3 regions of the Mixta sp. BE291 genome follow, and region 2 is predicted to be linked to each of the others. Evidence: predicted binding sites of a transcription regulator. Region 2 holds the regulator's gene; each other region holds the start of a gene.
The links. Region 2 encodes LexA, which represses DNA repair genes until DNA is damaged. Its sites were predicted from a motif close to TNCTGTATGTACATACAGNA; they were not measured.
Positions count from the first base shown of each region.

Region 1 (10,037 bases), on a different contig from region 2:
TGGTGAACAGCAGATCTTTGTGAAATGCGACGATCAGGAGATGCTGGGTGCCTTTACGGCGGAAGCGGATCAGCTGGCGCTGCTGGCACGCAGCCAGACGGTACGGGTGCCGGAAGTGTATGGCATCGGCAGCGATCGTGATTACAGCTTTTTACTGCTGGAATATATTGAGCCGCGTGCGCTGGATGAAAACAGCGCCTTTCAGCTGGGCGCGCAGCTGGCTCAGCTGCATCAGTGGAGCGAACAGCCCCATTTTGGTCTCGATTTCGATAACAACATCACCTCGATGCCGCAGCCCAACAGTTGGATACGCCGCTGGTCGCGTTTCTTTGCGGAACAGCGGATCGGCTGGCAGCTTCAGCTGGCTGCGGAAAAAGGCATTCTGTACGGCAATACCGAGTTGATTATCGATTGCGTGCAACGTGCGCTGGCTACGCATCATCCGCAACCTTCCCTGCTGCATGGCGACTTATGGCCGACAAACTGCGCAGGCGGCGAGCATGGGCCGTGGATCTACGATCCCGCCTGTTACTGGGGCGATCGTGAGTGCGATCTGGCGATGCTTTCCCACGCGCCAGCCTTTGCGGAAAAAATTCTGGCGGGTTATCAGTCGGTGTGGCCGCTGCCGGAAGATTACCTGCAGCGCCAGCCGGTTTATCAGCTCTATTATCTGCTGAATCGCGCCAATGTGTTTGGCGGTCACTGGCTGCATGAGGCGCAGCGCGCGGTAGGTTTACTGCTGGAGCTGGACGAAGAGGAAAAGCGGGCCTGAGGAGAGCCTCCTTCCGGCCCGCTAACGGGTTCAGATAAAGCCGATCAATGACAGCACAAAGTAGCCTGCTACGGCGATCGCTATCGGCAATATATAGAGCGGGAAAATTTGCAGGAAAATGGTATGCCGCGGCACCACAATTTTCTCCTCCAGCTGTTGGCGGCTGCGCCCTTCTTCTCCTTTGGCCTGTTCCAGGATCAACATATCTTCGATCCCTTCTTTTATATGACGCGACTGACGCCACATGCGCGCGCCGGAGGCCTGCAGCGCCAGCCCGACGAAAATCAAAATATAAATCAGCCAGAAACCGATATTGCCGCCCGCGTTAAAATCGGGCACCGGCGAATGACGCCAGAAAAAACCCAGGAACGGCGTATTAAAGCGGATCATATCGATCATCACGTGAATAAAATCGAGCAGCACCGCATCAATACCGGGCCGCTTTTCGCTGTGTTTGAACATGAAATTCATCAGCGATACCAGCGTGGAAATCAACGCCGGGAGAAAAATAATCCAGCCAGCGACGCGTTTAATGATGGCAACACGGCCAGCCTGTTGATAAGTCATGGTTTCTCCTTGCACCTGTAGTCTGGCAGTAAGTCTACCTGCTGTATGGGAAAAGCGCCTGAAAAAAAGCGCTGACTGCGCTTTTAACCGGCAGGTCTGCCCATGCCTGCTGAAAAGCTTCATGCTATGTTAATCACCACATCGATAAATGGAGCCTTGTATGACCTATACCCGACCTGTACTGGCCGCGATATTTGATATGGACGGATTGCTGATTGATTCCGAGCCTTTGTGGGATCAGGCTGAGCTGGACGTTTTTGCCACGCTGGATGTTGATCTGTCGCGTCGCAGCGAACTGCCCGATACGCTGGGCCTGCGTATCGATCAGGTGGTGCGTATGTGGTACGAAACGCTGCCGTGGAATGGACCCAGCCAGCAGGAAGTCACCGAACGCATTATCACTCGCGCAATTAATCTGGTAGAAGAACATAAACCGCTGCTGCCCGGCGTGGAGCAGGCGCTACAGCTCTGTCAGGCGCAAGGCTTAAAAATTGGTCTCGCCTCCGCTTCTCCGCTGCATATGCTGGAAAAGGTGCTGGCGCTGTTTAACCTGCGCGACTATTTCGAGGTGTTGGTTTCCGCCGAGGCGCTGCCTTACAGCAAACCGCATCCGCAGGTTTATCTGGATGCCGCGGCACGTCTGGGCGTCGATCCGTTAAACTGCGTTACGCTGGAAGACTCCTTTAACGGCATGATTGCCACCAAAGCGGCGCGTATGCGTTCCGTGGTGGTTCCCGCGGCGGAATATCGCAACGATACGCGCTGGGCGCTGGCGGACGTCAGGCTTGACTCGCTGACCCAGCTCACCGCTCAGCAGCTGAAAGGCTATTAATATTTGCTCTGCCTGCCTGTGTTTTGCAGGCAGGTTCCCGCATGCTCGTCGCGAGCTGTGCTTTACTTTTCTTAGGGCAGCCACGCTTTTATTGATGATGATTTTTCCGCAAATATGATCCCGCGTGCAAAATAAATAAAACAGCATTTCATTTTTATTGAATTCGTATGCCGACCTGCCTATGATTCTGGTAACGACACACCCGTACCTGATTTTATCGGTTTCAAACTCAGAGAGGCATCGACATGCAAGTCCGTCAAAGCATCCATAGCGACCATGCCCGCCAGCTTGATACGGCTGGCTTACGGCGCGAATTTCTTATCGAAAACATTTTCACGCCTGACAACTACACCATGACCTACAGCCATATCGACCGCATTATCGTTGGCGGCGTGATGCCGGTAGGTGAAAGCGTCACCATTGGCAGCGAAGTGGGAAAACAGCTGGGCGTCAGCTATTTCCTTGAGCGGCGTGAACTCGGCGTGATCAATATTGGCGGGCCGGGCCTGATTGAGGTGGATGGCAAAGCCTGGGAGATCGGCAACCAGCAGGCGCTTTATGTGGGCATGGGCGCGCAGTCAGTGGTGTTTAAAAGCGTGGATGCCAGCCAGCCCGCTAAGTTTTATTACAACAGCGCTCCGGCCCATACGCGCTATCCCGACAAAAAAATCACTCTGGAAGAGGCATCGCCCACCACGCTTGGCGACGCCGCCACCGGCAACCGCCGCACCATCAATAAATTCATCGTGCCGGATGTGTTGCCTACCTGTCAGCTCACTATGGGCCTGACCAAACTGGAAGAAGGCAGCCTGTGGAATACCATGCCCTGCCATACCCATGAACGCCGGATGGAAGTCTATTTTTACTTCGATATGGATGAGGAAACCGCCGTGTTTCATATGATGGGCCAGCCGCAGGAGACGCGTCATCTGCTGGTACATAACGAACAGGCAGTGATCTCGCCAAGCTGGTCGATTCACGCCGGCGTCGGCACCAAACGCTATACCTTTATCTGGGGCATGGTGGGTGAAAATCAGGTCTTTGACGATATGGATCACGTCAAAGTCAGCGAACTGCGTTAACGGCGATTACAGGAAGCAGAACATGATACTGAATGCATTTAATCTCGAAGGAAAAGTGGCGCTGATTACCGGCTGTAATACCGGTCTGGGCCAGGGAATGGCTGTGGGGCTGGCGCAGGCGGGCTGCGATATTGTCGGCGTTAACCACGCGGGTGCGGACGATACGCCAGCGCTGGTGGAAGCTACCGGTCGCCGCTTTATCAATATCAATGCCGATCTGATGGACAGCAGCTGCATCGCGCAGGTGGTGGAACAGGCAGTGGCCGCTTTCGGACGCATCGATATTCTGGTCAACAACGCGGGTATTATCCGCCGTCAGGATGCGATTGAGTTCAGCGAACAGAACTGGGACGACGTCATGAATATCAACAGCAAAACGGTATTCTTTATGTCGCAGGCGGTAGCGCGTCAGTTTATCAGCCAGGGCAACGGCGGGAAAATCATCAATATCGCCTCGATGCTCTCTTTCCAGGGCGGCATCCGCGTGCCTTCCTATACCGCCTCCAAGAGCGCGGTAATGGGTCTGACGCGTTTGATGGCCAACGAATGGGCGGCGCATAACATTAACGTGAACGCCATTGCGCCCGGCTATATGGCGACCAACAACACCGAGCAGCTGCGCAAAGATGAAGATCGCAGCCAGGAGATTCTGGGGCGTATTCCGGCGGGACGCTGGGGCATACCTGACGATATGATGGGCCCGGTGGTGTTTCTCGCCTCCGCCGCCTCGGATTATGTCAACGGCTATACGCTGGCGGTTGATGGCGGCTGGCTGGCACGCTAACGCTAAGCGGACGGGGCCTGGCCTCGTCCGCTGTTCACTTTTGGTTACAGCGTCACAACTTCCCTTCTACTGGATAAATCCCCTATACTGGATGCATTGACAGTTATGTATCCAGGTTATCTCCATGACGGCCGAAGGCCACGTTATTTTCGCCATCGCCAGCGCTATTTTTGCTAAACGCGCTGAGCTGACGCCAGAGCTGGCTAACGGCGACTGGTGGCACATTATTCCGGCGGTTCTGCTGACCTGCCTGCTGCCTGATATCGATCATCCCCGCTCTACGCTTGGTCAGCGGTTTCGCTGGATTTCGCAGCCTATTGCGCGCGCGTTTGGTCATCGCGGCTTTACGCACAGTTTGCTGGCGGTGCTCGGCGGCGTTACGCTGCTGCAGTTTAACCTGCCGCACGGCTCGCCGCTGCCCAGCGATGCCATGCACGGCATGGTGTTGGGTTATCTCAGCCATATCGCTGCCGATATGCTGACGCCCGCCGGTGTACCGCTGCTGTGGCCGTGCCGCTGGCGCTTTCGCCTGCCGATCCTGCGCCCCAACTCGGGCAATCAGCTGGAACGTCTGTTCTGTTTGACGCTGGTTGCGGGCGCCCTGTGGTTTCCGCCCGGTATGCCCCATTTTGGTGCCGACGGCTGGCCTGCGCGCATCATGGACGGGGTGCAAAACGGCATTGATCGTTTATTAAAGTAGCCAATTGCTGGCTTTGCATACAAAATCTGACAAAAAGTTATAACCCATTCCATTCGGATCTAATGGCGTCAGCTGCTGACCTGATACCATGCCGCCCATTGCGCAACACACTGCGCTGATAAAAACACTTCTTCCTGCCCCACAGGCTGCGCGTTAACGCGGCGGTGGGGTAATCTCATGGAGAAAAAAATGAACGTTCCACTTATTTTGAATGTTTTGACGTTTATCGTCCTGCTGGTGGTGTTATCCCGGCTGGGTCGCCAGGGCTGGAGTCTGTCGAAAAAGGTATTGGTTGGTCTGGTGATCGGCGTGCTGTTTGGTCTGGCGCTGCAGATGATCTACGGCGAAAACGCGGCGGTACTGAAAGAGTCCATCAGCTGGTTTAACGTGGTCGGCAACGGTTATGTTCAGCTGCTGCAGATGATCGTGATGCCGCTGGTATTTGTCTCTATTCTCAGCGCCGTGGCGCGTCTGCATAACGCCTCCTCGCTGGGTAAAATCAGCGTGCTGACCATTGGCGTCCTGCTGTTTACCACCGCTATCGCCGCGCTGGTCGGCGTCTTTGTCACTACCCTGTTTGGCCTGACCGCCGATGGGCTGGTGCAGGGCGTGCAGGAAACGGCGCGTCTCTCGGCGATTCAGTCTAACTATGCGGGTAAAGTGGCCGATCTCAGCACGCCGCAGATGCTGCTGTCGTTTATTCCAAAAAACCCGTTTGCCGATCTGGCCGGTGCGAATCCTACCTCGATCATCAGCGTAGTGATTTTTGCCGCTTTCCTTGGCGTTGCTGCGCTGCAGCTGCTGAAGGATGACCGCGAAAAAGGCGAGCGCGTGCTGAAGGCGATCGAGGTTTTACAGCTGTGGGTAATGAAGCTGGTACGCCTGATTATGAAGCTGACGCCTTACGGCGTGCTGGCGCTGATGACCAAAGTGGTCGCTGGCTCCAACCTGCAGGATATTATCAAGCTTGGCGGTTTTGTGGTGGCCTCGTATCTCGGCCTGGCGATAATGTTTGCCGTTCATGCTCTGCTGCTGTCGGTTAACGGTATTAATCCGCTGCGCTTTTTCCGTAAAGTGTGGCCGGTTCTCACCTTCGCCTTTACCAGCCGCTCCAGCGCCGCCAGCATTCCGCTGAACGTGGAAGCGCAGACCCAGCGTCTCGGCGTGCCGGAATCCATCGCCAGTTTCTCCGCCTCGTTTGGCGCCACGATTGGTCAGAACGGCTGCGCCGGTCTCTACCCGACCATGCTGGCAGTGATGGTTGCGCCAACCATGGGCATTAACCCGCTGGATCCGGTATGGATTGCCACGCTGGTTGGTATCGTCACCCTTAGCTCAGCCGGTGTGGCGGGCGTAGGCGGCGGCGCCACCTTTGCCGCGCTGATGGTGCTGCCCGCGATGGGCCTGCCGGTGACGCTGGTTGCCCTGCTGATCTCCATCGAGCCGCTGATCGATATGGGCCGTACGGCGCTTAACGTCAATGGCTCCATGACCGCCGGTTCCCTTACCAGCCACTGGCTGCGTCAGACCGACAAAAAATTGCTTAACAGTGATGAACAGAGCGAACTGGCGCATCGTTAATCGTTGACGCCCGAAAAGTAGCCTGCGCCCGCGCGCCAGGCTGTTCATCACCTAAAGGCCGGATTCTCCGGCCTTTATTTTTTTCCGACCCGCTTTGCTTGTTATCGCTTTCTCTTCGCCGTTTTCCACGCGCTATAACACAAAACCCTGGAAAATCCAGGCGTACCTAACGTGCTGTTCTATAGTTAATGGAGCCTTGAACGACATCAACAGGAGCAATGCTAATGTCGAAAGAAACTGATAATAAGGAACTGAGCCACAGCGCACCGGCTACAGGTCCTGAATCCGCCAAGCCAGGTCTGGACTCTTTAGCCCCCGCAGATGGTTCGCATCAGCCTTCAGCCGAACCGACGCCGCCAGGTAAACAGCCCACCGCGCCGGGCAGTCTGAAAGCGCCCGCCACGCGTAACGCCAAACTCGATCAGCTGGAGGCGCACCGTAAAGGTGGCGAAAACTTCCCGCTGACCACCAATCAGGGCACGCGCATCGCCAACGATCAAAATTCACTGAAGGCGGGTACGCGCGGTCCGACGCTGTTGGAAGATTTCATCATGCGTGAAAAAATCACGCATTTTGACCATGAACGCATTCCCGAGCGTATCGTGCATGCGCGCGGCTCGGCGGCGCACGGCTATTTTCAGCCCTATCGCGCCATGACTGACGTAACCAAAGCGGATTTTCTGCGCGACCCTGAGCAGGTGACGCCGGTTTTTGTCCGCTTCTCTACGGTTCAGGGCAGCGCCGGTTCGGCCGATACCGTGCGTGATATTCGCGGCTTCGCCACCAAATTTTATACGCAGGAAGGCGTGTTTGATCTGGTCGGCAACAATACGCCGGTGTTCTTTATTCAGGATGCGCACAAATTCCCGGACTTTGTTCATGCGGTGAAACCCGAACCTCATAATGAAATTCCGCAGGGGCAAAGCGCCCATGACACTTTCTGGGATTATGTGTCGCTACAGCCGGAAACGCTGCATAACGTGATGTGGGCGATGTCCGACCGCGGCATTCCGCGTAGCTATCGCACTATGGAAGGCTTTGGCATTCATACGTTCCGCATGATTAATGCCGAAGGCAAAGCGACCTTTGTGCGTTTTCACTGGAAGCCGGTAGCAGGCAAAGCGTCGCTGCTGTGGGATGAGGCGCAAAAGCTGACCGGACGCGATCCTGATTTCCATCGTCGCGATCTGTGGGAAGCGATTGAAGCGGGCGATTACCCGGAATATGAGCTGGGTGTGCAGCTGATCCCGGAAGCGGATGAGTTTAAGTTTGATTTCGATCTGCTGGATGCCACGAAGCTGATTCCTGAAGAGCTGGTGCCGGTTGAGCTGATCGGTAAAATGGTGCTGAACCGCAATCCGGATAACTTTTTTGCCGAAACCGAGCAGGTTGCCTTCCATCCGGGCCATATTGTGCCGGGACTCGATTTTACCAACGATCCGCTGTTGCAGGGCCGCCTTTTTTCCTATACCGATACGCAAATCAGCCGCCTTGGCGGCCCGAATTTCCATGAAATTCCGATTAACCGTCCGGTCTGCCCGTATCATAATTTCCAGCGTCAGGGCATGCATCGCATGGATATCGATACCAACCCTGCGAACTATGAGCCGAACTCCATCAACGATAACTGGCCGCGTGAAACGCCGCCGCAGCCGCGCCGTGGCGGTTTTGAAAGTTACCAGGAGCGCATTGAAGGGCATAAAGTGCGCGAGCGCAGCCCGTCGTTCGGCGAATATTATTCCCAGCCGCGTCTGTTCTGGCTGAGCCAGACGCCGATTGAGCAGCAGCATATTATTGAAGCGTTCTCTTTTGAGCTGGGCAAGGTCGCACGCGCCTATATTCGCGAGCGCGTGGTGGATCATCTGCTGCATATCGATGTTTCGCTGGCGCACGGCGTGGCGCAGAATCTCGGTATCGCGCTGTCGGATGAGAAGCTGCATACCGTGCCGCCGAAAGATGTTAACGGTCTGAGGAAAGATGTCAGCCTGAGCCTGTACGCGATCCCGAACGGTAATATTAAAGGCCGTCAGGTAGCGCTGCTGCTGAGCGACGGCGTAAAAGCCGCCGATGTGCTGGCGATTCTGCAGGAGCTTAAAGCGCATGGCGTTCATGGCAAACTGCTGGCGTCGCATATGGGTCAGGTTCGTGCCGATGATGGCTCAAGCCTGCCGATTGACGGTACCTTTAGCGGCCTGCCTTCGGTGACGGTTGATGCGGTGATTGTGCCGGACGGCAATATTGATGCGCTGCTGTTGAGCGGCGATGCGCGTTATTATTTGCTGGAAGCTTATAAGCATCTGAAGGTGATCGGCCTGAGCGGCGATGCGCGACGTTTTAAAGCGCAGTTCGGCCTCGGCGACGAGGAGCCGGAAGAGGGTCTGGTAGAGGATGTGAAAGCGGAAGGCGTGCTGATGAGCGAGTTTATCGCTTTCCTTGGCGCGCACCGTATTTGGTCGCGTAGTCAGAAGGCGCTTAGCGTGCCGGCGTGATGGTCGTGCGGCGGGCGCTTACCCGCCGCTATTTTGCTGGTTTTGCTGAGATGGCTTCTCGTCTGCTGGGATGGCTCCTTGTCTGCTGGTACGGTTTCTGCTCAGGGAACCCAGGCAGATCGTAAAGACGTAAACAACGTCATCCCTGACAGCTCGGCCCGCGCCATCCCTGGCGCGGGACGCTTTACTCTTCTGCCTGGGTTCCCTTCGCCTTAAATTCGGTGTCGTCTGTGAAAAGAACCTTTCAAATCTGAGGCTCGGGTTCCCTTCCCCTTGCGTTCGGTGTCGTCTGTGAAAAGAACCTTTCAAATCTGAGGCTCGGGTTTCATCCTTCCCCTTACGTTCGGTGTCGTCTGTGAAAAGCACCCTTTAACTTTGAGGCTTAGGTTCCCTACCCCTTACCTCAAGTTCGGTGTCGTTTGTGAAAAGTATCTTCCAACGCTGAGGCTTGGGCTCCCTTCGCCTTAAGTTCGGTGTCGTGTGTGAAAAGAACCCTTTAACTTTGAGGCTTGGGTTGCCACGCGGAAATTCTGTTTACTGAATGCAGCGAACGGGTGTGCGGAGTGATTAAGCGTGAGAGGGTATGTAAATGGTGGTGTGAGAGGCGGCGTATGGTGGGCGTTCGGGGAGCAGAAGCAGCGGAGGCGGCCTTCTCAGGCCGCCTCCGTTAATTTTGGTCAGGTTTTACTGATTAACCTGCGGATCGGTATCGTACTCTTTACAGCTCTGGAAACCGTAGTTCATTACGCGACCGGTATCGTTATAGCTGACGAAATAGGTCTGCGCCTTGCCGTCACGCTCGCCCAGCACATAAGTCTGGCAAGTGCCGCGCGCGTGCGCCATGGTGATTTCCGTAGAGGCCGGGCCCGCAATCTGACGAACCTGGTCACGCGTCATCCCTTTTTTCACATCCTTCACTACAGGCTGAGTCACGAAACTTTCAGCGCGATCGTAAGCGGTACAACCAGACAACACCGCTAAAGCCACTGCAGCACCGATAAATCCTGTGAGTTTTTTCATCTTAATGTTCCTCATTGATTGTCCATGTGAAGTAAGCCTGGAACATAACTGCTGATTTATCAAATTTATGGCGCAGATTTATCGGTTTTCAGCCGATGTCTGATTAACCGGGTGCGTGGTTCGTTGAGTCACGTAATGATTGCAGCGTGAAACCGTGGGGAAAGCGCCGACAAACTCGTATAATCGCGCCGCCTGCGCCCGCTGCCAGGA
Region 1 is NZ_JAVDXN010000001.1:677,749-687,785, reverse strand. It holds gene J2X14_RS03305 (fructosamine kinase family protein) at 1-772, shown strand, start outside; gene J2X14_RS03300 (YniB family protein) at 803-1,339, opposite strand; gene hxpB (hexitol phosphatase HxpB) at 1,500-2,171, shown strand; gene kduI (5-dehydro-4-deoxy-D-glucuronate isomerase) at 2,417-3,253, shown strand; gene kduD (2-dehydro-3-deoxy-D-gluconate 5-dehydrogenase KduD) at 3,276-4,037, shown strand; gene J2X14_RS03280 (metal-dependent hydrolase) at 4,162-4,737, shown strand; gene J2X14_RS03275 (L-cystine transporter) at 4,927-6,318, shown strand; gene katE (catalase HPII) at 6,543-8,807, shown strand; gene osmE (osmotically-inducible lipoprotein OsmE) at 9,492-9,827, opposite strand.
Region 1: the regulator LexA is predicted to act here: its motif matches at 4,123-4,142, upstream of J2X14_RS03280 (metal-dependent hydrolase).

Region 2 (10,037 bases):
TTTACACCACCACGCGCGATCTGGCGCAAACTTCCACCATGATCAATCCGGCCAAACTCTATGCGGAAGGGGCCAACAATGCCATTCCTGACGTGCCGGATCCGGTGGTGCAGCATAGCAATAGCGGCACGCTCTCATTGAAAGTGAAGAGCGAGCAGAACAGCGGCAACATTATGATTGGTAAGCTGTTCGGTTCTGGCGAATCGAAGCCGGTGGTGGTGGGCAGCACCAGCGCCGCCACGGCATCGGCGCAGCCAATGGTTAACGCACCCGCTCCGGCACCGATGGCTGCGCCCGCGCCTGCCGCGAAGGCTGAGCCGATGCTGAATGACACCGAAAAATATTTTAACGATGGCATTCGTAAAGCTGCGAAAGCAGGCGATATCGATAAAGCGTTGAAGCTGATGAACGAGGCGGAACGCCTTGGCTCGAAATCGGCGCGCGCAACATTTATCAGCAGTGTGAAAGGCAAGGGATAACATCCCCATATTGTTGATCTTGCTGGACGATTGGTGCGCCACTGGCGCACCCTTTTTTTAATGTGCTTTCTACTGCAAGGAAGTATCTTTCCCCGGCATCGTCCGCCGTGCTGAATATTTGATTCCCTACTTTGGTTATGAATACGCTGGCGCATACCCTTTGAGAGCTGAACCGATCATGCCTCCAGGCATAAACCGCAGCAAGCTTGCCCGTTGAATTTCTTCTGCGTTGCGTGTTCTGCGCAAGGCTCTGCGCTACACTATGGCACCTGTTTTTTACCGGAGATGCCGTATGTCCGATAACGCGCTTTCCATGCTGCGCGCCATTGCCTGGCTTCCCGCCTCATCGCCTGCATTGTCAGCCTCTTTGCTCGACTGGCTGCTGGAAGAAGATTCAATGACGAAGCGCTTTGAGCGCCACTGCCAAAAAGTGACCGTAGAGCCGCAGTTTGAAGGCTTCGTCAGCGCTGACGATATCGCTGAAGAATTACCGTTTCTGCCGCTGGAACCGCGCTACTGGCTGCGTGAGATCATCTTATTGGGCGATGGCGTTCCCTGGCTGGCGGGGCGTACGGTGGTGCCGGAATCAACGCTGGACGGGCCGGAAAAGATGCTGAGTCAGCTGGGCACGCGTCCGCTGGGACGTTATCTTTTTTCTTCCTCTACGCTCACGCGTGATTTTATCGACCCAGGCATCTCTGATGCGCTGTGGGGGCGTCGCTCACGCCTGCGTTTATCGGGCAAACCGCTGTTATTAACCGAACTGTTTTTACCCGCTGCACCGCTTTATCAAAGCCCGTCTGGAGAACCAAGTGAGTGATTTAGAAAAAACACTGACGCGCAATAAGCTGCAGGCTTACAGCCGACTGATGCGTATCGATAAACCGATCGGTTCGCTGTTGCTGCTGTGGCCGACGTTATGGGCGCTGTGGCTGGCAGGCGAAGCCGTGCCGCCGCTGCAGGTGCTGATTGTGTTTGTGCTGGGCGTGTTTTTTATGCGGGCAGCCGGTTGTGTGGTAAACGATTTTGCCGATCGTAAAATTGACGGGCACGTAAAACGTACGCAGACAAGGCCGTTAGCCAGCGGTATGGTCAGCGAGAAAGAGGCAAAGGTGCTGTTTGTGGCGCTGGTGCTGATCTCATTCGCGCTGGTGCTGACGATGAACGCCATCACCATCTGGCTCTCATTCGGCGGGCTGGCGCTGGCGTGGGTCTATCCGTTTATGAAGCGCTATACCCATTTGCCGCAGGTGGTTCTGGGTGCCGCCTTCGGCTGGGCTATTCCGATGGGATGGGCGGCAGTAAGCGGTCACGTACCGCTGAACGGCTGGCTGCTGTTTTTCGCCAATATCTGCTGGACGGTGGCTTACGATACGCAGTACGCCATGGTCGACAGGGATGACGATGTGAAAATCGGCGTGAAATCCACTGCCATTCTGTTTGGCCGCTTTGATAAGCTGATTATTGGACTGTTGCAGCTGGCGACACTGCTGCTGCTGGTGATCGTGGGCCAGCGCATGGCGCTGGACGGCGCGTTTTACTGGTCGTTGCTGATAGCCGCCGCGCTGTTTGTTCATCAGCAGAAACTGATTGCCGATCGTCAGCGCGATCGCTGTTTTCAGGCCTTCCTCAACAATAACTATGTTGGGCTGGTTATTTTTATTGGCATTGCGCTGAATATGCCGCCCTTTAGCCAGTGGTAGCCAACCGACGTAGCCAGAAACAAAAAGCGGGCGCCATTGGCGCCCGCTCTGTTTTACGCTGCGATACGCCTTTAACCAGGCGTAACGGCATTTTCAATCGTCTGACGCACATCGCTGGTGATCAGTTCAGCCAGCATATGATAGGTGTTCTGCGTCTGCTCCAGCGCGGCATCGCCGGTGTCACTGATATAGCCTTCGTCACGTAACGTCAGCACCAGCGTTGAGAACACCGCTTTGTCGAAAAACTCCGGCGCGTTAATACCGTGCAGCACCGACAGACGCTGAGCCAGCGTGCGGCTCTCTTTCTCCAGTGAACCACGGTTAATTGCCGGATTCGCGCTAAGAATAGAGAACGTAATCGCGTAGCGCTGCAGCGTTTCACGCATACCTGCAGCCAGCAGCTGCAACGTGCGGAAACGCACCGCGTTCAGGCGCATCATATCGTTCTCAATGGTAATCAGCTGCTGGCGCGCCAGCTCGGCGACCAGCTGTTGCAGCAGCTGCGGCAGCTCTTCTTTATCCCAACGCAGGAACAGTTCGCTTTTCAGCAGCGGATAAAGCACCGATACCTGACGCAGCAGCTCGGCGGCGGAGATTTCACGGTGCTGCTGTACGATTGCGGCAATCAGCGACGGCATAACCAGCATGTGATGCACATTATTGCGATAGTAAGTCATCAGCACCGCCTGTTCGCGCGGCAGGATAATGATATCGCCAATAGTGTCTTTTTCCGTCTCGAACTTGTTCATGTTCAGCGCATGTTCCAGCAGCGCTTCCGGCGTCATATTTGGCACGGTCGCATCTGAGGAATAGGGCACGTTACGCAGCAAGTCGAGATAGCACTCCAGCTGCTCAATCAGCTGTTCGCGGGTAAGTGAGCGCTGACGCGAAGCGAGCAATGCGGTAACGCACAGGTTCATAGCGTTGGCGGCACCGGCGTTGTTGATCCGCACCATGATCTGCTGGGCGATATCGTTCACCGCCGGCGTCAGCCACTGCGGACGCTGCGCCACGATCGGATCGATCGAGTCACGCCATTCCGGCACCTGCTTGTTAAGGTAATTTACCAGCGGCAGTGGCTCGCCAAAGTTTACGTAGCCCTGACCCAGATTGCGCAGCTTGCTCAAACCACGCAGCATTTGCAGAAAGCTCTCTTTCTCTTTCGCCGCGCCGCGTAGCTCTTTCGCGTAAGTGCCCACTTCCATGACATGTTCATAGCCGATATAAACCGGCACCACGGTAATAGGACGGTTACCGCCGCGCAGCATCGCCTGAATCGTCATCGACAGCGTACCGGTTTTCGGATCGAGCAGACGACCGGTGCGTGAGCGCCCGCCCTCAACAAAATACTCAACCGAATAACCGCGGCTGAACAGCTCACCCAGATATTCGCGGAATACCGTAGAGTAGAGTTTGTTGCCTTTAAAGGTACGGCGAATAAAGAATGCGCCGAGGCGACGGAAAATCGGCCCGGCCGGCCAGAAGTTAAGGTTGATGCCCGCAGCGATATGCGGCGGCACCAGACCCTGATGATAAAGCACGTAAGAGAGCAGCAGATAATCCATATGGCTGCGGTGGCAGGGCACATAAACCAGCCCGTGACCATCCAGCGCCAGCTGACGAATGCGTTCGCCGCCGCTGACATTAATGCCCTGATAGATTTTGCTCCATGTCCAGCCAATCACGCGGTCGGTCAGGCGGATCATTTCGTAGGAAAAGTCTGCGGCGACCTCTTCCATCAGCTCAATGGCATTCTGCTGCGCTTTTTCCTGCGAGATTTTCTTGCTGCGCGCTTCGTCTTCTACCGCTTTCGCAATGGCTTTCGACTGCAGCAGCTTATTAAACAGATCGTGGCGCACCGGCAAACGCGGACCAACAGCGGCCAGGCGTTGACGGGCGAAGTGAATCCGCGCCACACGCGCCAGTTTCTGCGCAATGGTTTTATCGGTGCCGTGTTCGGTAGCCATACGACGCAGGGAGACCATCGGCGAGAAGCGGACAAAGCTATCGCGACCCAGCCACAGCACGGCAAAAAATTTCTGTATACCGTTCAGCTCACGCAGGTGAGGGGTTTGTTCGCCCTGTACCTCGCGTCCCGGCGCGCGGCCAAACATCACCGAAACCGGCACCATCTGCACATCTAACTCGGGGTTGTTGCGGTGCAAATCGAGGTAATCGTGAAACAGCTTCACCGATTCCTGATTCGGCACAAAATAGGGGAACACGCGCGGACCGTCATGAATAAAGACGTGACGCGGCAGCAGAGCGCCATCTATCTCCAGCGGCTCAAGCGGATCGGGCAGATCGTGCAAGCGACACTGGGTGCGCAGCGCAAGGAGATCGGCCTTTGAATCATAAGGCAATACATACATAATGGGGCGCGACGTATCGAGTCCCAGTTCTGCTACCGGATCGCCCGGAATTGCCTTACTCTTAACCAAAAATGTAAGTGGTAAATTCAGTAACTTATAATAAAGTTTACGCCAACCTGACATAGACAACATGAAGCCTCTTGTTAGCAAAGCGCCGCAAGCATACCAGAAAGCGCATTGAAGATCTGTGGTGTTGCATTTAGTGCTGCACCCTGACATTGACGTTAAACATTGCAAAGGGTTCCCTGAAGATGGCAAATAACGTAACGGGCCTGATCCGCATCATTAAAGCGGCCGGATACTCCTGGAAAGGCCTGCGGGCGGCCTGGCAACATGAAGCGGCGTTTCGCCAGGAAGCGGTTCTGGCGCTGGTGGCGATCGCGATCGCCTGCTGGCTTGATGTCGATGCCATCACGCGTGTGTTACTGATAGGCTCGGTATTTCTCATTATTATTGTCGAGATCCTTAACAGCGCTATCGAAGCGGTGGTTGACCGTATCGGCAGCGAGTTTCATCCGCTGGCGGGACGGGCCAAAGATATGGGATCCGCCGCGGTGTTGCTCAGCATCATACTGGCGCTTTTTGTGTGGGTAACCCTGCTATGGTCATATTTACGATAGCCTTTCCAGAATAGATAAAGAGTTGTTTTTTACACAGCATTTGGTTTCCATTCCACCAATACCTGTATATACTCACAGCGACTGTATAAACAACCAGGGGGCGGGATGAAAACCTTAACGGCTCGGCAGCAGCAGGTTTATGACCTGATTCGCGATCACATTAATCAGACAGGTATGCCGCCAACGCGTGCGGAAATCGCCGCCCAGTTAGGCTTTCGCTCCCCTAACGCCGCAGAGGAACATCTGAAAGCGCTGGCACGTAAAGGCGTGATTGAGATGGTGTCCGGTGCTTCACGCGGGATTCGCCTGATGGCGGAAGAAGAAAACGGCCTGCCGTTGATTGGCCGCGTCGCCGCCGGTGAGCCGCTGCTGGCGCAGGAACATATTGAAAGCCGCTTCCAGGTTGATCCTAATCTGTTCAAGCCTCACGCAGACTTCCTGCTGCGCGTCAGCGGCATGTCGATGAAAGATATCGGTATTGTGGATGGCGACCTGCTGGCGGTGCATAAAACGCAGGATGTGCGTAACGGCCAGGTAGTCGTAGCGCGCATTGATGACGAAGTGACCGTTAAGCGCCTGAAGCGTCAGGGCAATACCGTGCAGCTGCTGCCGGAAAACCATGATTTCCAGCCGATTGTGGTCGATCTGCAACAGCAGACGCTGACAATCGAAGGTCTGGCCGTTGGCGTTATTCGTAACGGCGACTGGCTGTAATGACTTCGTGGCGGCCTGCTGGCCGTCACGTATTTCCCCTGCTATTTTTCTTCCGGCGATAACCGCTGTGGCCTGTCGCCATATTCTTGCTGCGGATTGCCATGCACTTCTTCTCTGCGACTGATAAAAATCTCTGGCGGCTGGCGCTGCCCATGATCCTCTCAAACATTACCGTGCCGCTGCTGGGCCTGGTGGACACTGCCGTTATTGGTCACCTGGACAGCCCCGTCTATCTGGGCGGCGTCGCGGTAGGCGCCACCGCGACCAGCTTTCTGTTTATGCTGCTGCTTTTCCTGCGTATGAGCACTACCGGGCTCACCGCGCAGGCGTTTGGCGCAGGCGATAAGCAGGCGCTGGCGCGCGCGCTGGTACAACCCTTATGCATCGCCCTGGTTGCCGGTATCGCCTTTATCCTGTTGCGTGAGCCGCTTAGCGCTCTGGCCGCGCAGGCGGTGGGCGGCAGCCCGGCAGTGCTGGAACAGGCGCAGCGCTTTATCCACATCCGCTGGCTTAGCGCCCCCGCGACGCTGGCTAATTTGGTGATACTCGGTTGGCTGCTGGGCGTGCAGTATGCGCGTGCTCCGTTCATCTTGTTGATCGTCGGTAATCTGGTCAATATCCTGCTCGACCTGTGGTTTGTTATCGGCCTTGGCTGGGGCGTGGCGGGCGCAGCGGCGGCAACCGCCATTGCTGAAACCGTTTCGCTGCTGGTCGGGCTGGGGCTGGTATGGCATGTGTTACGCCTGCGTCAGATAACCTTTACGCATCTAAAACAGGGTCTGAAGGGCAATATGCGCCGGTTACTGCGCTTGAACCGCGACATTATGCTGCGTTCGCTGCTGCTACAGCTCTGCTTCGCCTCTGTCACGATTTTAGGCGCGCGCATGGGCAGCGAGATCGTAGCGGTAAATGCGGTGCTGCTGATGTTCCTGACTTTTACCGCTTATGCGCTGGATGGCTTTGCCTATGCGGTTGAGGCGGTTTCCGGCGAGGCCTTTGGCGTCGGCGATGAGGCGAAGCTGCGCCGGGTCTGGTTTGCCGCCTGTCGGCAGGCGGGACTGGTCGCGCTGCTGTTCGCCGTAGGCTATGGGCTTTGGGGCAGGGATGTCGTTACGCTGCTGACTTCCTTGCCGCAGCTACAGGCGCTGGCGGATCGCTATCTGCCGTGGCAGATGCTGTTACCTGTGGTCGGCGTCTGGTGCTATTTGCTGGATGGCATGTTTATTGGCGCAACACGCGGCCGTGAAATGCGCAACAGTATGGCGCTGGCGGCGTTGGGGTTTGGCATCACACTATTCACCGTGCCGCAGCTGGGAAATCATGGTTTATGGCTGGCCGTTACCGTTTTCCTGCTGTTGCGCGGGCTGACGCTGGGATGGGTATGGCATCGTTATCAGCAGCGGGGCACCTGGTTTACGCTTTGACACATTTGTTACCGTTACGCTTATTAGCTGAATTGGCTGGGTTTTCAGCATGCTTCAGGGTTATTGAGGCGATTTTTTAGTTCATATTCCTGTGTTTCAGAGCAAATTCGCCCGTTTCTACTATTATTAAAAGTGTCAAACACAGGGAATCAGCGCTTTTTATTGTTGTGAGATCGCGTTGGTAGCCAGAAGCTGTTAACACCCAAGGTAGAGGACAAAATTATGAACAGAGACGAAGCCGGCGGTAACTGGAAACAGTTTAAAGGTAAAATGAAGGAAAAATGGGGCAAGCTGACCGATGATGACATGACTGTTATCGAAGGTAAACGCGATCAGCTGGTCGGTAAAATTCAGGAACGCTACGGCTATGCAAAAGACGAAGCGGAAAAAGAAGTGAGCGATTGGGAAACCAACAACCGCGATTATCGCTGGTAAGTTCGCTTTTCAGGATTATGCTCCTACCCTGGCACAAGGAATGTGCCATTTACTCTCTGTATGACCCGTTGCACCTTCACGACTTACCACAGCTATCATGCTGCGCTGCATGAGGCTCTCGCTCGTTGCTGCGGCCACCTCATCGCTTCACCCACTGCTCTGCGCTTTGATAGCGTAGCCTTCGCCTCATGAAAACCGCACGACGCAAAGGCCTTGCTGGCTACCGCCCGCGTTTTTTCTCCACGATGCTGTGATCGTGCGTGCAGCTTTCCGGCTGCTGGCAGCTTTCTACATCTTTACAGAGTGCGCACAGGCCATGCGCTTCAATCACGCTATTACGCAGCGAAAAGCCGCTCTGCTGAGACAGCAGCTGAAGGACCGTTTCCACGCCCTGCGCATGCTGCTCACTGACGGTGCCGCAACGATCGCAAATCAACATCGCGGAAGTATGCTGTGGTTCTTCGAAGTGATGGCAGACCACGTAGCTGTTGTTCGATTCAACGCGATGAATAAAGCCCTGCTCCAGCAAAAAGTCGAGCGCGCGATAAATGGTGGGCGGTTTGGCCTGCGGTTCAGAGGCGCGTAGCAGATCGAGCAGGTCATAGGCGCTGATAGCGGTATTCTTTTCCACCATCAGACGCAGCACCTCCAGACGCTGTGGTGTCAGGCGCACGTTGCGTTGCAGACAAATTTTTTCAGCCTGCGACAGAATCTGTTGTGAAGGTGATACGCTCATAATCTTTCTCCGGGCGATTGAGATGTTATTTTATCACACGCCCTTTACCAGGCAAAATGATTGCCAAAACGCCCGTTGCCGACCTGCCTGAAACAACCGCTCGCCAAAAATTTCGCCTAAAAATCGCGTCATTCTGTGGTTTAAGATTGGCCGTAAAACAGCGCTCTCTTGCCAAATCTCTTCTAAAAAAGCATAAAAAATCGTCCTGCGTTTCTGACAATTGCCAATGAGCGAGCCTGTCGCTGCCTGACCGCAGCGTCATACCACTGATCGTGTTAACCATTTTATTTAGATCCACTAATAAGCACGCTTCCTGTTTGCAGGAGAAAAAAGATCCAGCTAATGTTCAATCAGGCTTAATAACGGCAGAAAAGTTAAATTGCCGGAAAATCTAAAAGAAAGGTTAAGCTAACGGTTGCGCATAAAAGCAGCAATCCTCTGATAAGCCGGGGAAAATGGCCTGAGTTCAGGTTAATAAAACAGGCAATTACTGGTCATCATTCACCCAGTGATTTCCTTCTTACTTTCAGCTTATTTTGGGTGGCGTCTGATAATGGCAAAGAAAAACATTCATGTTTTGAAGCTTTCTCCTGCGGCGGTATTAATGCCGTTAATATTTACCTCGTTTTCTTCCCTGGCGGCCGGCAGCTACTTTGATGCACGTAATGATGCGATGGGCGGGACGGGCGTGGCTTCATCTAACTATACCACCGCGCCATTATCTAACCCGGCGCTGCTGACCAAAGGTCGTGCGGAAGATCGGGTGAGTGTGATTCTGCCTTCCGTCGGTGTGCAGCTCAGCGATAAAGATAATATGATCGATAAGATCGATGATGTTACCGATACCGTTGATCGCTATCAGGATGTATTCCGGAACTTTGACGTTAACGATTTACTGACTAACCCTGCAGGCGCGCTTGACCTGATTAGCAACGTGCGCTCCGCCTCTGGTGATTTGGCTAACCAGCTGCGCGATCTGCGCGGCAATAAGGCGAACGGCTCTGCCGGTGCCGCTATTGTGGTGGCGGTGCCGAATGAAACGCTGCCGTTTGCGTTTGTGGCCAAAGCTTATGGTACGGCGCATCTGCAAACTGACGTGGCGCAAAGCGATATCGACTATCTTGATGCGGTGGCCGACGGTTCACTTTTTCCCGCACCGGGCGATCAGTATTTGCTGCGCTCCAGCGCCACCGGCGTGGCGGCCATCGTAGCGGATTACGGCATTGCGGTTGCGCATGAGTTTAACATTGGCGGACAGGCGGTCTCGGTCGGCGTTACGCCCAAGCTACAGCAGACTCGCCTGTATAACTATCGCGCCTCGGTTTATAACTTCGATAAAGATAAGGTTACCGACAGCCAGTATCGCAAAAACGATAGCGGCTTTAACCTCGATGCCGGCCTCTCTACCGATGTGGGCGAGAACTGGACATTTGGCCTGAGCGCGCAAAACCTGATCTCACGCGATATTGAGACCAAAGAGGTGAATGGCTATCAGGACACTTACCAGATCCGTCCGCTGGTTACCGCCGGTGCGGCCTGGCATACCGAAAAGCT
Region 2 is NZ_JAVDXN010000008.1:115,725-125,761, reverse strand. It holds gene malM (maltose operon protein MalM) at 1-479, shown strand, start outside; gene ubiC (chorismate lyase) at 772-1,299, shown strand; gene ubiA (4-hydroxybenzoate octaprenyltransferase) at 1,292-2,182, shown strand; gene plsB (glycerol-3-phosphate 1-O-acyltransferase PlsB) at 2,254-4,677, opposite strand; gene J2X14_RS17500 (diacylglycerol kinase) at 4,806-5,174, shown strand; gene lexA (transcriptional repressor LexA) at 5,280-5,888, shown strand; gene dinF (MATE family efflux transporter DinF) at 5,990-7,312, shown strand; gene J2X14_RS17485 (CsbD family protein) at 7,535-7,747, shown strand; gene zur (zinc uptake transcriptional repressor Zur) at 7,968-8,483, opposite strand; gene J2X14_RS17475 (conjugal transfer protein TraF) at 9,037-10,037, shown strand, end outside.

Region 3 (10,037 bases), on a different contig from region 2:
AAAGGGCAAGATGATGAAAACAGGACTACTTTTACTGGGTCTTATGACCACTACAACAATGCTCACCGGCTGCGACACAGGCGCGCAGAGCCTTGAGTGGTACAAGGCGCATGATAAGGAGCGCAATACAAAAGTTGAAGAATGTAAGAAAGCATCCGATCCGCGCGGCACACAAGACTGCCGGAACGCCATTGATGCTTCTGTTCGTGCTGGCAGCAACATTACGCATAACAAGCCCAAAGCGTGGACTCTTGATGGCTCAGGGGATTAACAGATATTAGATCGCCGCCAGATGATTTTTACGCCACTTTCCATCGATTTGGTGAAAGGATGATTTTACAGCCGTGAAAAATAAATTAAAATTGGTCAGAATTAAAACTGGCTCCCTTATTGAGGCTGTAGCCCGGACAAATGACGGGTGGCAATAACATTGTTACGCCCGTATCAGCTTTACGGGCTACAGGCCTCAGGAACTACTATTACAGTTCTGTTCCCTTATCTTTTGCTTCCTTCACTTTATTAGCCCATGCTATTACGTAATAAATATCAACGGGCCGCATCGCTATTACTAAATCAGAAACGAAATATCCTGTTTTCCGTGTAACAATCAGCAAAGGGGTATTTGTACCAGTCTCATTCTCAACCCGAAAACCCAGTTCAGCATATCGTTTGCTTTCTGAAAGGGATCGTTTCGTTTTTTCTCTTTTTTCAAACGGTTGCGCCGCCCAGTCAAGAAAATCCCTGAAGGGTATAGTATCCTTTTCAATGTTATCGGTATTAATGGTAGGCAGCCCAACATAGCTCCCTCCCATATCGATCCAGAATCGAACATAGCTTTTATCATCAGCTACTTGCATAGGAAAATGGGAGGGATTCCATTTATCCGTGACCCTGGCGCCGTCCTTGAATTGCCAGTAAAGTACCTCTGTTTTGTACGTATCGAAGAACGTGAAGGTCGCATATTTAAAAAACATGTCGGTAGAGTGCTTTGAACATCCACTCATTAGCAAGCCTGACAGTAATACCAGGGTAAGCAATGCTTTATTTTTCATAATTTCCCTCAGAATCAAAACACTGTTCATCGACCATCGGCAGGAAATCTTTAATATGGGTAATCAACTACCTGATTGATCCTCATGCGTGTGTTCATCCGCAGGTTTACCGTTCTTCAGGGGAATACTGGATATTTTCACTGTATTATCAGCAATCTGCTGAGCGGTTAGCTCAGCAGAAGTTATGAATGTCGCAGCAAAGCTAAAATGATGTGACGTCGTGTCGGCTGACCGTAAGATCATTCCTGACGTCACATCACCGTAATTGCTATTTAAAAAGCAGCATCACCATGCGCGCTGGTGCCAGACCCACGTCATATCAAGCAGATCGTTAACCCGTACGCCACGGCGGCGCCAGCATGAAAACCATCTCCGGTATGTGCTGACTGTCTGTCTGGCCAGCGCCGTTTCTGCCTCGCAGATTAGCCTCTCCTGCGCCTCTGCCTGACGCAGCATGGCCTGCGCAGAACGCCCGGGCGTCGCTTCTCCGGGCCGCAGGGCTGTGTCAGACAGACCTGGCGCCGGGAGCGTCGGCGCGGGGCTGACATCACCGTTATCAGCTTTACCTGAATTCACAACCGGCGCGAACGTATGTACAGAACATCGCGCCACGTCGTACAGATGACAACGTTTTTGCGTCTGCGGGTAAACAGGTGGAACCATTAATGGCGTCATCATTACTGTACTCATACGCATCCCCCTTTTCTGCCCAGCACCGCCACGATTTCCGCCGGCGTGATACCCGCTGACACCATTTCCTCTATGCGCATCAGCAGCCGGCCGATGGTTTCCGGCTCAAACCGTTCGGTGTTCAGTACGTACAGCCCGGTGTGATCGGGATTTATCCAGATAAGCCCGTGCCAGAACGGAGACTCGTTGCCCGGGCTCAGGATATCGAGCGTGACGTGACGGTTTTTCCGGTGCGTCAGGCGCAGGTGAACCGGGAACACCCCGCCCCACTCCTCCCGGCACTCGCAGTCAGTGAGCCAGCAGTCACTGAGCGGTAAGGCATGGAGCACGGCGCCGCACAGCCGGCGGCGGAACTCCTCGCCGCGTGCGCTGTAGGCATCAAAATCGCCCGGCGAAAAGGCGTACAGCCGTTGCAGCGTCACGCTCTCATCGCGCGTCATCTCACTGCCGCTGCAGCTGCGGAAACCGACCGACCTGCGGCCGTAGTACGCGGGGGTCTTGCCGTTACGGATTTTTTCTTTAGACTGGATAGCTGACATACCTGATTCCTCACAGATGATGATTGTCCGGCCCTGCGGAGGTGCAACTCCGGCAGGGCACCTTCTTAATGCGCTTTTGTGCCGTTCAGCTCGATATAAAGTCCGAGCCAGAACCCGGCCTCCGGCTCAACATTGAATGCCTGCCAGAGCATATTTCCCCCTCTGCTGCGTACGACCAGACGAAAGTGCGTGCCCTGATCGTCTTCAATCGTGACGTTGTTGTATGTGCGGGCAACGGCCTCTGCCTGCTCCCGGGTAAAGGGTCCGTTGGGAAGTAATGGTGTGTGACTGGTCATGGTATTCTCCGGTAGTGCGCCTGCCCTGCAGCCGCAGGTCAGCGGCGCTGCGGCCAACTCTAGAACGGGATGTCATCGTCAAAATCTGCCGGCGGGTGGTTGCCCTGCGGCGGTGCCTGGGGGTCAGGCTGCGGCTGTGCCGCACCGCGTCCGCCCCGGTTCCCTTTGCCACCATTACCTGACGCTGCCGGCGGCTGCTGAGGCTGGCCGCTGAACTGCTGTCCGGTCTGTTCGCCGCCGCCGCGCCCGCCCAGCATCTGCATGGTGCCCCCGACGTTCACCACCACTTCCGTGGTGTAGCGGTCCTGCCCACTCTGGTCCTGCCATTTCCGTGTCTGCAGTGCGCCTTCGATGTACACCTGAGCGCCTTTACGCAGAAACTCACCGGCCACTTCAGCCAGCTTTCCGAACAGCACCACGCGATGCCATTCCGTTTTTTCTCTGGTTTCCCCGGTCTGCTTGTCGCGCCAGGATTCAGAGGTGGCCAGCGTGATGTTCGCGACCGCACCGCCGTTTGGCATGTAGCGCACCTCGGGGTCCTGCCCCAGATTGCCGACCAGAATGACCTTATTGACGCCCCGTGAAGCCATAACATTTCTCCTCATGTAATTGGTTTTTTAACCACGTCACCCGTTGAGTTTCGGGAGCCGCGGTGTTGACGTTTTGTGGAAATCGGCTGGTTTTTTCCTCCGGTATTCACTTCACCCGTTTGAGATCCTTCGCCGCGAGGGCGTAAACCAGCGCGGGTGACGGCAGGCGTCCGGGGCGACGGGGAAATTTATTTCTGGTCTAACGAAGTGGCCGGAAAAAAATTTTCACGGCGTTCATTTCACCCTGGACGACCACGGCGCCTGTGCTTGTCTCAGCCCCGGCGAAAGGACTTAAACCGGTGAACGGCGTCGGAAAAGCACAGCACGATGCAGCAGCAACGGCGGCTGAGCGGCAGCGAAACGGCGTTGCGCCTCAGAGCGACGGCGGACTCTGGCCGTCGCGGTTCGCGCCAGCCCTGGGGCTGGCTGCAGCCCCTGCTTTGCCCTGCCGTGTCTGTGTTTTGGTCTGTGTTTTGGTCTGTGTTTTTTCTGCGGTTTTGGCCGGCTGCTGTTCAGCCGTCACCGTGCCTGCGTACGCGCCGCGGATGCTGGCAGACGGAAATGAGAAAAGCGGGGTGACAGAGTTTCAGAACAAATTCCCTATGCGACAGCTCCCTGAAAACTAACAGTGATCATACATAACGGGTTTCGCTTAAAAACCCTGCGCCGGCGTTTTCAGAGGAGCGCCAGCACGATTTCTGCTTTCGGCCCTCAGACCCCAGCCGACAGGCCCGGAACGCGTCCCCGGCGGTCCGGCGAAGCTTACCGGCTCTGCCGGTTAGCCGAGTGGGGCTGACGACCCGACAGGGGAGCCGGAGGGGGCCCTTATCCACATCTACGCTGCACATCCGGCGCATAAAGCTGTGGATAAACAGCTGCAGCCCCTGCCCACTGACGCCTGAAAAGCGCTGGTCAATAAATAACCTGCCGTTTCGCTGTAAAACTTTATAAATCAATGATCTTCTTTTTTTGCCATGCAGGTGTGATTCACTGTGTCTTGCACAGCCCTGAAAGCCAGTTAATACTACTGTAAATACATACAGCGTTTTAACAGGGACTTTTGCTATGTTTAACGCCTTTAAGTTGATGCACCCGGCGGACAATCCGCCGCCCAGCTTCAGGCCTCTTTTCCTGGAACGTGTACCCTGCGGGTTTCCCTCTGCCTGCCAGGACTATGCGGAACAGGAACTCGATCTGAACGAATATCTTATAGCCCACCGGGCAAGCACCTTCTTCCTGCGCGCGCAGGGCAACAGCATGCAGGACATCGGCCTTTATGACGGCGACCTGCTTATTGTCGATCGTTCCCTCAGACCAGAGCACGGCGACATTGTCATCGCGGAGCTTTACGGCGAATTCACGGTAAAGCGGCTGCTGCTTTCCCCGAAGGGTCCCGTACTCCAGCCCATGAACCCTGCCTACCCCGTTATCATTCCTGATCCGGATACGCTGGAAATCTTCGGCGTCGTTGTGCATTTCGTTCATACCGCGCGCAGGAGAAACTGACATGTTCGGTTTAATTGACGTGAACAGCTTTTACGCCAGTGCAGAGAAGGTCTTCCGGCCTGACCTGAAAAATGCACCGGTGGCCATCCTGTCGAATAATGACGGCTGCGTGATTGCCCGCAGCAGGGAAGCGAAGAAGTACGTGAAAATGGGCGAGCCGTGGTTTAAAATAAAAAATCAGCAATTCCCCGAAAAAATACATTTCTTTTCAAGCAATTACGCGCTTTACCACTCAATGAGTACCCGGGTCATGTCCTGTATCGAGGAGGTTGTGCCACGCCTGGAGGTCTACTCGGTGGACGAAGGTTTTTGCGACTGCCGTGGTATGGAGATGGCCATGCCCTATGAAGATTTTGGTCGCATGATCCGCAACCATGTCAAAACCTGCACCGGGCTGACGGTCGGCGTCGGGCTGGGCCCGACGAAAACACTGGCAAAGTCAGCGCAGTGGGCCGGGAAGGAATGGTCGCAGTTCGGCGGCGTGCTGGCGCTCACGCCGGGGAATCCGAGGCGGACCGAAAAGCTACTGTCTCGTCAGCCCGTGAGGGAACTCTGGGGCGTGGGCTCCCGGCTTGAAAAGCGCCTGCAGCTGCTTGGCGTGACAACGGCGCTCGATCTGGCGCGCACCTCCCCTACCCTTATCCGTAAAAACTTTGGCGTGGTGCTTGAGCGCACGGTACGTGAACTCAATGGCGAATCCTGCATCCCGATGGAGGATGCACCCCCACCAAAGCAGCAGATAGTGGTCAGCCGCAGCTTTGGCGAGCGCATCACGGAATACGATGCGATGCGTCAGTCAATTTGCGCTTATGCCGAGCGCGTAGCGGAAAAGCTGCGTGAGGACCGCCAGTTCTGTCATCACGTCTCGGTTTTCATCCGTACGTCGCCCTTCGACACCACCCAGGCCGGATACAGCAACACGGCATTCGTAAAGCTGCACATCGGCACGCAGGACACGCGAAACATTACTGAGGCAGCGGTGAAGTCCCTGGACGCTATCTGGCGCCCGGGCTATCGCTATGCGAAAGCCGGCATCATGCTCAGCGAGCTGCGGCCGAACGGCGTGGCGCAGCTGAACCTGTTTGATGATGAGGCGCCGCGTGCCGGCAGTGAAGCACTGATGAGCCTGATGGATTCGATGAACCGCTCCGGGCGCTACAGCATAGGCTTTGCGGGTAAAGGCATTGACCCGGAATGGAAGATGAAGCGGGAAATGCTGAGTCAGGCCTGGACGACGAACTGGAAAGATATACCGGTAGCAAAAGTGCGTTAAGGATGTTTACTGGATATCTGAAGGGATGACTCTCAGTTCATGAAGAGGTAAAAGTTTTCATATTAAGTGTCAGGCTGCCGGACTGCAGTGAAGGAGATTTTCTTTGCGTGCAGCCCGGCGCCTGTTTTAACTATCTGGAAAAAAACAGGCCCATCATTCGTCGTCCGGAAACATCCTGGAGCTGTTTGCGCGGGTATCGGCGACGTTTTTATCTTCCTGATGTACCGGTTTTTCTGCCTGAGCAGAATCTGTCGCACTGGCAGCCGGACCGAGTCTGGTCAGTAATGCCCGTATCACCGAATCGTCCGGCGTGAATGCATCAGGGATCACGCTGCTGATAATACGCTGGATATCCTGCAGCGTAACGTTTTCGGTTGCCAGCTCAGCGATCAGATTGGGGAGCCGGCGATCAATGGACGCCAGTGCGGCACCGGTGAGGAGAAAGGCGCGCATAGCGCGCCCCCGCTCTTTGAGGCGCGTTTCATCCAGCAAATCGACCGCTAACCTGTCCCCGGCCTGCTCATCCGGATACAGGTTAAACGCGATTTTGCGTGGTGAGGATTTTTCAGTCATTCGCGCTGCCTTCCTTCATTTCCAGCATGCCCAGCACCAAATCAAATTGTGGATCGTTGCTCGTGAAAAAGCGATCTGAGGGCACGTTGGTAGCTTTTTTTACAGCATCGGCAATCAGCTTTGCACCGCCGCCTACGCACATTACATGCGTATAGCCGGTAAAACGGTCGAGCGTATCCACCACGCGGTTAGTCAGAATGCGCTCTTTCTCTTCCATCGTGTTCAATACGGCCTGACGCAATTTGGCATCCGGAAGGCGATGTTCAATCCAGGCCTTTTCTTCACGGTGAACGATGATGTTATCTGCCTGAAGAGAACTGATGCGCGTATGCCCGGCGAGTGCGTTTTTAATACCGTTAGTGATAATGGAGACGCCAATTTTAGGATCGCACCAGGTATTCGTAATGCCGGACATTTTGCTCCGAACATGTGAAACGTCCAGGGTGGTACCGCCCAGATCCACAATAAGCAGTGAATCATCGTCCTGCAGTCCGGTCAGGACGTTGAAGCCTGCCGGAATGCTTTCAGGCAGAACAGTGACTTTGTCGATAGTGAAACCCTGCCTGTTTCCCTGCAGAGTAACGTCACGCTTAACGCTTTTTTTCTTGCGGGTAATATTTTCAGTTTTAGGCTGGAAATCAGCATTAAGGTATTCAGACAGCGGTAGCGTCACCACAACATCTATCACCTGTGGTTCTATGCCTGACTGCAGCAGTGCGTGATGAATTGCCACCGTATTAACCTGGCTGTACTGATAACGTGTTTCTGTTGTCACGACTGCATCGGCACTGCCTGGATCAAAGCTGAACTTTTCACCTTCGATTTCATAGTTTGCAGACTGACCATCATCAAACAGATTCAATGACCATTCTGGTTTAAAGCTGTTAGGGCTGATGAAGGTTTTAACCTCCCCATTTTCTTTCCACGCCAGCTTGATGTTAGTAGAGCCGTCGTCAACAAAAATGCGCATCGCAAACCTCACAGAAGTGGTTAAAAGTTAAAGTTCAGCAGAGATTACAACGTATCCTGAAATTGAAATGTATATAACACGAAATGGATAGTACCAGGTATCACCCCCCCTGTAAAGCAAAGATAGCAACTCTTACAACCCAAGTTAATGACATATATATATCACATAGTGACCTTCAAATGAGCGAGATACGAGTTAAGCACCATCTAATCTCTACATACATGACATATAATTAACATATACATATCTTTATCTTTTTTTGTACGAAGCCTAACAGGTAATCACATCAGGCTGTTTTGCTCGTTTCCTGATGAAACGCCGGTAAGCATTTGTCGTCAAAAAAACATACGGCTGGCAAACCTCGCCATCCTGGACAGCACCCCCTTCAGGCTTTTTATAACGCTTAACGGTACTGAGGGTAACATCAGATTCTTCAGCCACGCGCGGATGCTCCCATTACATGCGGCTTCTCCATAATCTCATCTCTAACCTTCTTTATTACCGTCCTATTAGCGCATCCGGTCCGCTGCACCACCCGTAAGGCCTTTATTAAGCAGAGCCTTAGCACTATTACAACAATGGCAACTGTTTAATGGATAAAACGAAGAAAATGGCTGTGAGACTTTTACTGGCAGGTTTAATGTGGCACTGCAGCTGGCGGACGCAGAACAGCACCTTGTTCTGTCAGACAAGCATCTGGCATACAATGAAATTTCGCTCACGCGTACTGGGAATTATATTTCCGATAGCATTACTGGGAGCCATTGTGTTGTTTTCCGGCAAATGACGTATGCTCCGTGTTCTTTATTCTCAATAAGAGCTTGAACGGCTGAAATCAGAGCTGAGAGTGTTACAGGATGAATATGACAGGCTCGCTGCTGAAGGCCCGGACGTTCTGGAAGAAACACGGCAAAAGAATCCCCGCGTATCAAGCGAGTTGCACATTCTTGAACAGGTAAGATACAAAACCGGACGCCTAAAGGCAGATCTCAATTACAAAAAAATCATTGTTGAAAAAGCAACAAAACACGCTCAATAAGCCGCTGCGAGGCGTTTTTTTACGTTGTTCTGCCCCCGTTCGGTAAAATGTCTGTGTTTCCAAAATAAAAATGCCGCTTCAGTAGCGGCATGATAAGCACCTTAAAGTCTCACTCTTATCAATTTCAGTCGTCACGGTAGCGATGGATCAGGTAGCTAGCCACAAGGATTAGCACCACAGCCAGAAACTGATAACCGCCTACACCGTACCACGGCCGTTCGTCGAAAAAGCCCATTTCCCTGGCACGTCCAACCACGCTGCCGAACTGTTCTTTATCTGCAACATAGTTAAGCAACGGGAACGTACCTGCAATGAACCAGGCTGCCAGAACGCCGTTAACCAGCCATGAAGGAAACAGGTCAATAAAATCTGACAGGCCGCCGCTGTGCCATGAAGACCGCCGCGCCATACTGAAAAAGTTATACCAGGATGCTATACAGAACGTCACCCATATAAGCACTGCAAAAACCATCGCCTTGAAAAAATTCACCCCGTCATAAATCGTATCAAGCATGTTGCCACCTCCTTTATCGCCTGAATGTTTAGCAGGGCTTATTAAATCACTTTTTCCCTTATAATTCGCGTTCTAACAATGAGTGATCGTCTCCAGATGTTTTTTATGCCATTCACCGGCCATTGGGTAAAACGCCAATTCAGCTGAACGCGGCGCAGATACGAAAAAAGGCGGGGTGGTCAGCCCCCGCCTTTGTTCAAGTTCCATCAGCCCTTAAGGGCGTCCGGTCAGTTGCTTAACGGCAACGATAATCTGCAATGTAACGTGAATTATCTTCAGCGCTACAAGGATAGTAGCCAGACTTATCACTTCGGCAGCCTCCTGTTATGGAGAGCGCCACACGCCGCAGGTGCTTTTGGGTTACCCCCCTGCGCCGCGTACCAGTAGTTAGCAGGTACAAGCAGCACTCTTTTGGGTGGAAGCAAACCGGACAGCACCACCTGTTTCCGGTCGGGGTAAAACTCTGCGCGTCTAAGCTTTAACCCACTTTTGAGAGGCTGCAACAGCGTAGCGCTGCCAACTGCGACGAGTATAAAGCCGTGCGGCCCAGGCCGCAACGTTGACGGGATCGTCAATCAGCGTTAATATTGAATACAGTTAGCAGGTACAAGCAGCACCGTACCGGCAGTGGTTACCAGCCGCGCCCGGTACAGAAAATTAACTCGGTTTACCAGACCGGGTTTTTTTTCGCCTCAAATATGCCGTTTCCGGCACAAGTCAGATCCTAACCGCTTTCTTTTGACTCAACAATTTTTTTACACCCCATTTTGTCCCCTTTTCTTTTTTTTATGGTATTCAGTAAAACGCCCATTCTGCAGAATCGTCTTTTACTACCGTCGGACACAAAAAAACCGCCTGTGAGGCGGTAGTTTTTGTAAAGCGGGCTCTGAATCCCTGCCATACTTTTAGATAAATCATCAAAGAATATAAAACAGGCAGAAAACGGCACATAATGAAAAAATTACTGTAATTGCCAGTGAATAAGCAACCTTTTT
Region 3 is NZ_JAVDXN010000011.1:40,679-50,715, reverse strand. It holds gene J2X14_RS19045 (EexN family lipoprotein) at 11-271, shown strand; gene J2X14_RS19040 (hypothetical protein) at 480-1,052, opposite strand; gene J2X14_RS19035 (hypothetical protein) at 1,338-1,742, opposite strand; gene J2X14_RS19030 (conjugation system SOS inhibitor PsiB family protein) at 1,739-2,281, opposite strand; gene J2X14_RS19025 (DUF905 family protein) at 2,347-2,577, opposite strand; gene J2X14_RS19020 (single-stranded DNA-binding protein) at 2,637-3,167, opposite strand; gene umuD (translesion error-prone DNA polymerase V autoproteolytic subunit) at 4,233-4,673, shown strand; gene umuC (translesion error-prone DNA polymerase V subunit UmuC) at 4,675-5,946, shown strand; gene J2X14_RS19005 (plasmid partitioning/stability family protein) at 6,100-6,519, opposite strand; gene J2X14_RS19000 (plasmid segregation protein ParM) at 6,512-7,489, opposite strand; gene J2X14_RS18995 (hypothetical protein) at 8,337-8,528, shown strand; gene J2X14_RS18990 (hypothetical protein) at 8,653-9,042, opposite strand; gene J2X14_RS18985 (hypothetical protein) at 9,960-10,037, opposite strand, start outside.
Region 3: the regulator LexA is predicted to act here: its motif matches at 4,193-4,212, upstream of umuD (translesion error-prone DNA polymerase V autoproteolytic subunit).